Linked DNA regions of Halioglobus japonicus. The protein of the gene in region 2 interacts with the protein of the main gene of each other region in a pairwise test. Links are inferred from orthologs where the notes say so. Each region holds a gene or a part of one and is shown on either strand. Other genes may lie near its edges.

Evidence for each region.
Region 1: the proteins of rplL (region 2) and trhO interact in binary tests that used the Escherichia coli proteins (3 or more experiments, as listed by UniProt). The link is inferred for Halioglobus japonicus from one-to-one orthologs.

The regions. Positions count from the first base shown.
Region 1 is NZ_CP019450.1:2,010,915-2,014,119, reverse strand. What follows is about bases 80-2,963. They hold trhO (oxygen-dependent tRNA uridine(34) hydroxylase TrhO), read right to left. Parts: upstream 2,072-2,963; coding sequence 1,088-2,071; downstream 80-1,087. Other genes in these bases: BST95_RS09450 (AraC family transcriptional regulator), read right to left, coding at 2,441-2,963; BST95_RS09455 (BolA family protein), read right to left, coding at 2,075-2,395; BST95_RS09465 (trypsin-like serine peptidase), read left to right, coding at 415-1,146; BST95_RS09470 (SDR family NAD(P)-dependent oxidoreductase), read right to left, coding at 80-288. In the rest of the region: more of BST95_RS09470, read right to left, coding at 1-79; more of BST95_RS09450, read right to left, coding at 2,964-3,205. UniProt on the Escherichia coli protein: Catalyzes oxygen-dependent 5-hydroxyuridine (ho5U) modification at position 34 in tRNAs, the first step in 5-carboxymethoxyuridine (cmo5U) biosynthesis.
Region 2 is NZ_CP019450.1:4,024,789-4,028,043, forward strand. Bases 1-2,934 are described here. They hold rplL (50S ribosomal protein L7/L12), read right to left. Parts: upstream 1,688-2,934; coding sequence 1,313-1,687; downstream 1-1,312. Other genes in these bases: rpoB (DNA-directed RNA polymerase subunit beta), read right to left, coding at 1-1,099; rplJ (50S ribosomal protein L10), read right to left, coding at 1,734-2,264; rplA (50S ribosomal protein L1), read right to left, coding at 2,584-2,934. Also shown: more of rplA, read right to left, coding at 2,935-3,255. UniProt on the Escherichia coli protein: The binding site for several of the GTPase factors involved in protein synthesis (IF-2, EF-Tu, EF-G and RF3). Is thus essential for accurate translation.

The DNA.
Region 1 (3,205 bases), 2.0 Mb from region 2 along the record:
CACCAGAATATCGAGCTTGCCCTGCTCATCGTCGATACGCGCCAGCAACGCCTCAACCTGCGCATCGTCGGCGTGATCACAGTAAGCCGCGACGCCCGTCCCACCGGCACCAGTAACCGCTGCCGCAGTGGCATCAACAGTGCCGGGTAAAGCGGCGTAACCCTCTTCGCGCGAACGGCCTGTAACGTAAACCGTCGCTCCCATAGCGCCTAACGCCAGCGCAATCCCTTTGCCGGCACCCCGACTAGCACCTGTGACCAGCGCTACAATGTTTTGTTGTTGCTCCATGGTGAGTCTCTTTGGGTCCTTTACCGGCGATGCCTGTTTCTCTAGTATCACTTCATCCTAGGGCCGCGCCGTGCCAGCGCCAAGCTCGACTGGACTCATGCATTAAACCCGGAGCAAGTATTTCCCGTGCGTTGTATCACCCTGCCCTCGCTGTTCACTGCAATGTGCCTGGCACTGCCTGCCCAGGCAGAGCAACGCCTCGCCTATTCCACAGCGTCACCGGCATGGCTCCAGGCCGTGGGTAAACTCGAGGTTCCGGGCAGCCGCGTCGAAAATGGCTATCGTCGTCACAAGCGCGAAGACTGCAGTGGCACCCTAGTGGCCAGCGCGCCGGACAGCCGACGCGCAGATATTGTCGTCACCGCCTGGCACTGTCTGGAGTACTACCAGGACCTCAGCCGGCCCATTCTGTTCACCCTTCTGCCGAATAGTCACCAGCCGATCACCCTCGAGGCACGACGACTGGATACCGGCGGCGATATGCATGCCGACTGGGCAGTACTGCAGCTGGCCAGGCCCGTCGATGCCACTACGGTGCGCGGACTGACGATAGACCCGGTTCGGGCAGATGCTACGCGGGCCGTGGTGATGGCTGGTTATTCAGGCGACGAGGGGTTGGGACAGGACGGACAGGTAATGACATACCACGTCGATTGCCGGATTACCGCACAACAGCCTGGCGCCAGCACAAGCAATTGCCAGGCCTATAAGGGCGCCTCAGGGGGCGCAGTCATTCAACTTGATGATCAGGGGCAGGCACGCCTCACCGGCGTCATCTCGCGTGGGGACAGCGCTGGCGTCAGCATTTTCGTGCCCGTAGAAGGTTTTCGCTCGCCGCTGAATCTGGCGCTTCGTTGATTTGCCGCGCAGGGGGCATGGCACCGACATGGCGTTCGCCGCGCTCGGCCGCCAGCTGTGTCTGTTTCTGGCGCTCTTCAAAGCGGGCCATTTGCTCTGGCGTTAAGCGATCTGCGCACCGGGGGCAGCATATTCCGGCCCGATATTGCTCCGAGTGTTTGTCTTCATCGGTAATGGGCATGCGGCAACCGAAGCACAAGTCGTAGCTGCCCTTTTCCAGTTCGCGATTGACTGCCACACGATTGTCGAAGACATAGCATTCGCCTTCCCAGGCACTCTCTTCGGCCGGCACTTCCTCGAGATATTTGAGAATACCGCCCTTGAGGTGGTAAACCTCTTCAAACCCTTCCTGAAGCATGAATGCCGACGCTTTTTCGCAGCGAATACCGCCGGTGCAGAACATCGCCACTTTCTTTTGTTTGGATGGATCGAGATGGCTGCGCACATACTCGGGAAACTCACGGAAACTGTCGGTGTGGGGATCGACTGCGCCGCGAAAGGTGCCGATTTCAAACTCGTAGTCATTGCGAGTATCGATTAGCAACACATCGGGATCATCGATCAGTGCGTTCCAGTCCTTGGGCTGGACATAGGTGCCGACTACTTTATTCGGGTCGATACCGTCCACGCCCATGGTCACAATTTCTTTCTTGAGCTTCACCTTCATGCGGTAGAACGGCATGACATCGTCCACCGACTCTTTGTGCTCCAGAGCCGCCAGACGTAGATCCTGGCGCAGGTAGTCAAGGACCGCATCGATACCCTCACGAGACCCCGCTATCGTGCCGTTAATGCCCTCTTCAGCGAGCAGCAAAGTGCCTTTAATGCCGTGCCGGATACAGGTGTCCAGCAGGGGTTCGCGCATATCTCGGTAGTCTTCGAGAGTGACGAATCGGTACAGTGCCGCAACTACAAACTCACCCACGACCTACTGCGCCTCCGCCTTGGAACCGCCCAGACAATCGGGGGACGCCGGTGCGCCTTCGCGCTCAGCCCATTCGGCTGCCGTATAGGTATGCAGGGCGAGCGCGTGGACAGGGCCTTCCAGCTGGGCCGCCAACGCACCGTAAACCTGCTGGTGCCGGGCCACTTTACGCTTACCTTCAAAAGCGTCGGTGACAATGACAACCTTGAAGTGGGTTTCCGAATTCGGTGGCACGCTGTGCATATGGCTCTCGTTTTCCACCTGCAGGTGAGCGGGCTGGAACTGCTCGCCAAGAATAGATTCAATTTCGGTCTGGACTATCATGCTAATACCTCTAAAGAGGCCCGCATTATACGCGTTTACGGGCCATCAATCGCGTTTTAAAGTGGCGCGGAACTGGCCCGGAGTCTGCCCTGTCCATTTCTTGAAGGAACGATGGAATGCGCTCGGGTCGGTAAACCCCATCTCCAGTGCAACTTCGTTAATTGATAGATCGTGGCGATTAAGGCACAGCTTGGCCGCCTCACAGCGGGCGTCATCCTTAAGTTGCTGGAATGTGGTTCCCTCGCGCTTCAGACGCCGGCGCAGCGTGGGTGCCGACATCGCCAGGGCACTGCAGATCATTTCAAAACTGGGAAACCCGGCGCTGAAATCGTGGCCAATCATGGCCCGCACCTGGGCCGACAAATTATCGCTGCCCGGGTGGCTGTCCATAATCAGCATTTGATAGGGCGCGGTGCGTAGGAATTCACGCAGTGAATGCTGAGTGTGAACCACAGGCCAGGCCAGGCACTCGCTGTCAAAATACAGCAAGTCGTTGGGCTGACCGTAGTAGACCGGGCAGTGGAACAACTCCTCATACTTGTCGGGATTAGCCGGCGGTTCACCGGTAAAATCCACCCGATGCAGTTTTATCGGTCGACCGCAGAGCCAGCCGAAGAAACGGTGCCAGACCTGCAGTCCATAGGCGTCAGCAGGCCCCACCTGGGGACGCTCTCGACGATCGATGGTGCGATAACCTACCCGGGCATGAACCTGGGAAAAGTTCGCGTACAGCTGACTACGCTCATCGAAGAAGGTGCGGTAAAACTCTGATGCGCGCTGAATGGCCTGGCCGAGGTTGTCGCAGGAAAT
Region 2 (3,255 bases):
CTTCCAGTTCGTTGCGCGTGGTGTCCAGACGCAGCGTGTCGGAGATGAACGGACCGCAGTCCAGCTCATTGGTGTACAGAGTCTCGATTTCCTTAACGCCGGCTTCGTCCAGCTGGGCCAGAATCTCTTCAGTCAGCTCGGTGTTACATTCAACCAGAATTTCACCGGACTTCTCGTCAACGATGTTCTTGGCCAGGGCGCGGCCATTGAGATAATCGCCGGGGACTTCCAGTTCTGTAACGTTGGCTTTTTCCAGCTCGCGAATGTGGCGGGCGGTAATACGACGGCCCTGTTCAACCACAACCTTTTTGCCAGCCTTGATGTCGAACGCAGCAACGTCGCCGCGCAGACGCTCGGGAATCAGGGTGATTGTGTAATTACCTTCGCCGTCGGAGTGGAAGGTATTTACATCGTAGAACATGTCGAGGATTTCCTCTGACTGGTAACCCAGCGCGCGCAGCAGCACGGTGGCAGGCAGCTTACGGCGACGGTCGATACGTACGTATACCAGATCCTTGGGGTCAAACTCGAAGTCCAGCCATGAGCCACGGTAGGGAATCACCCGGGCGCTGTACAGCAGCTTGCCGGAGGAGTGGGTCTTGCCCTTGTCATGGTCGAAGAATACACCCGGGGAACGGTGCAGCTGGGACACGATTACACGCTCGGTACCGTTGATGACGAAGGTACCGTTGTCGGTCATCAGGGGGATCTCCCCCATGTAGACTTCCTGTTCCTTGATGTCCTTGATGGTCTTGTTGGACGAATCCTTATCGTAGATGATCAGGCGCACTTTCACCCGCAGGGAGCAGGAGTAGGTCACACCGCGCAGCTGACATTCGTTGACGTCAAAGACAGGCGTGCCCAATGCGTAATCGACGTATTCCAGGGCAGCGTTACCGGAGTAGCTGACAATGGGGAATACGGATTTAAAAGCCGCGTGCAAGCCATAGGCGCCGCGCTTATCCAGTGGAACACCCTGCTGGGTAAATTTACGGTATGAATCGAGTTGAATCGCAAGCAGGTAAGGTACATCCATTACCTTCGGCAGCATGCCGAAATCTTTGCGAATACGCTTTTTCTCAGTGTACGAGTATGCCATCAGTACTCCCCAGCATGTTGATGTAAAGGGGACAGACCCCTTTTTCTTCATTCAAGCTTTTGCGGTCCATTTTTGAGCCTGGAATTGAGGCCTGCCCCCATTTTCTGACTTCAAAAATCTGCCCGCATTAAGCGGGAAAAGGCCGGTGGGCTTTCGCTCCACCAGCCTTGTCCTTGTCCGGCCGCCCGAGGGCGGTGCGGACGATTGCAGAACTTACTTGAGTTCTGCAGCGCCGCCGGCTTCTTCCAGCTGCTTCTTGATGTCTTCGGCTTCTTCCTTGGAAGCACCTTCCTTGATGGGGGAAGGAGCGCCGTCAACCAGGCCTTTGGCTTCTTTCAGGCCAAGACCAGTTACTGCACGTACTACCTTGATGACGTTAACTTTCTTGTCACCAGCAGAAGTCAGAACTACATCGAACTCAGTCTTCTCTTCTGCAGCCGCGCCAGCGTCGCCGCCAGCAGCAGCCGGTGCAGCAGCAACAGCTGCAGCAGCGGTTACACCAAACTTCTCTTCCATTGCTTCGATGAGCTCAACGACTTCCATTACGCTCATTTCTGCAATTGCATTCAAAATGTCTTCTTTAGACATGACTTTCGTCTCCTATCTAGCTGATAAAAATTTCGGGAAATGGGGCTTACGCCGCCGCTTCCTTCTGATCGCGTACTGCAGCGAGTGTGCGAACCAGTTTTCCAGGTACTTCGTTCATGGTCTGTACCAGCTTGGTTGCCGGCGCTTGCATAACACTCATCAGCATTGAGAGTGCCTGGTCGCGGGTCGGCAGCTTAGCCAGAACATCCAATTGCTCAGCACCCAGCATCTGGCCACTTACCGCCAATGCCTTTACTTCAAATTCTTCGTTGTCTTTCGCGAAGTCCTTGAAGAGTCGTGCCGCTGCGCCCGGGTCTTCCATAGAAAAACCAAACAGGGAGGGACCGGCGAGAGTGTCGTTAACGCACTCGTATTCGGTACCTTCCAGAGCCCGCTTGGCCAGGGTGTTGCGTACTACACGCAGGGTCACCTGGTTTTCGCGCGCTTCTTTGCGCAGAGCAGTCATGCTGTCTACCTGTACACCGCGGGCATCCGCGATAACGAGGGACAGTGCACTGGTGGCTGTCTCGTTAACTTCAGCTACGATCGCTTTCTTGTCTTCGAGTCCAATTGCCACTGGATATACTCCTGGGTTGCTTTACATTGGTACTCACAAACCTATGTGAGTACTGCTCGCGTGGTGAACACTTTCACCATCTGCGTAGGCTTTGGCGTTGATACAACTCGCCTCAATTAAACCGCCACTGATAAACCGCATCAGCATTGGCACCTACGGTCTTTGATGGCCTTTAGTTCTCAGCTAGTGGGCTTGCGCCCCGCCTTGTCCAAAGACCTCAAAGTGGATCGGATCCAACCTGTGGGTTTTCACCGACCTACCGCTTTCCCTTCCCTGGGAAAGCTTTGAGGAGCCGCCCCTTGTGGGGGCAGCTCAACAATTACGACTCCAACGACCCCTGGTCGATGGTGATGCCCGGGCCCATAGTGGTGCTCAGGCTGATTTTCTTCATGTAGACGCCCTTGGCAGCGGCAGGCTTGGCCTTCTTCAGGTCAGCCAGTACAGCTTCGAGGTTGCCGCGAATGGCATCCAGGTCGAAATCGATCTTGCCGATACCGCCGTGAACAATGCCGTTCTTGTCGGTGCGGTAGCGCACCTGACCAGCCTTGGCGTTGTTAACCGCAGTTTCCACATCGGGAGTTACGGTGCCAGTCTTGGGGTTGGGCATCAGGCCGCGAGGACCCAGTACCTGGCCCAGCTGACCAACAACGCGCATCGCGTCGGGAGAGGCGATGACAACGTCGAAGTCCATCATGCCGCCCTTGATCTGTTCCGCCAGGTCTTCCATGCCTACCAGGTCAGCGCCGGCGGCCTTGGCTTTCTCAGCAGCTTCACCCTGGGTGAAAACCGCAACGCGTACGTCGGAACCAGTGCCGTTAGGCAGAGTGGTTGCGCCGCGAACAGCCTGGTCAGATTTACGGGCATCGATGCCCAGGTTTACGGCCACTTCAACGGTCTCGTTGAACTTGGCAGTGGCGAGCTCCTTCAGCAGGCTTACCGCTTCTTCCAGCGGGTAGGCCTTCTCAGGGTTCACCTTCTCTTTAAATGCCTT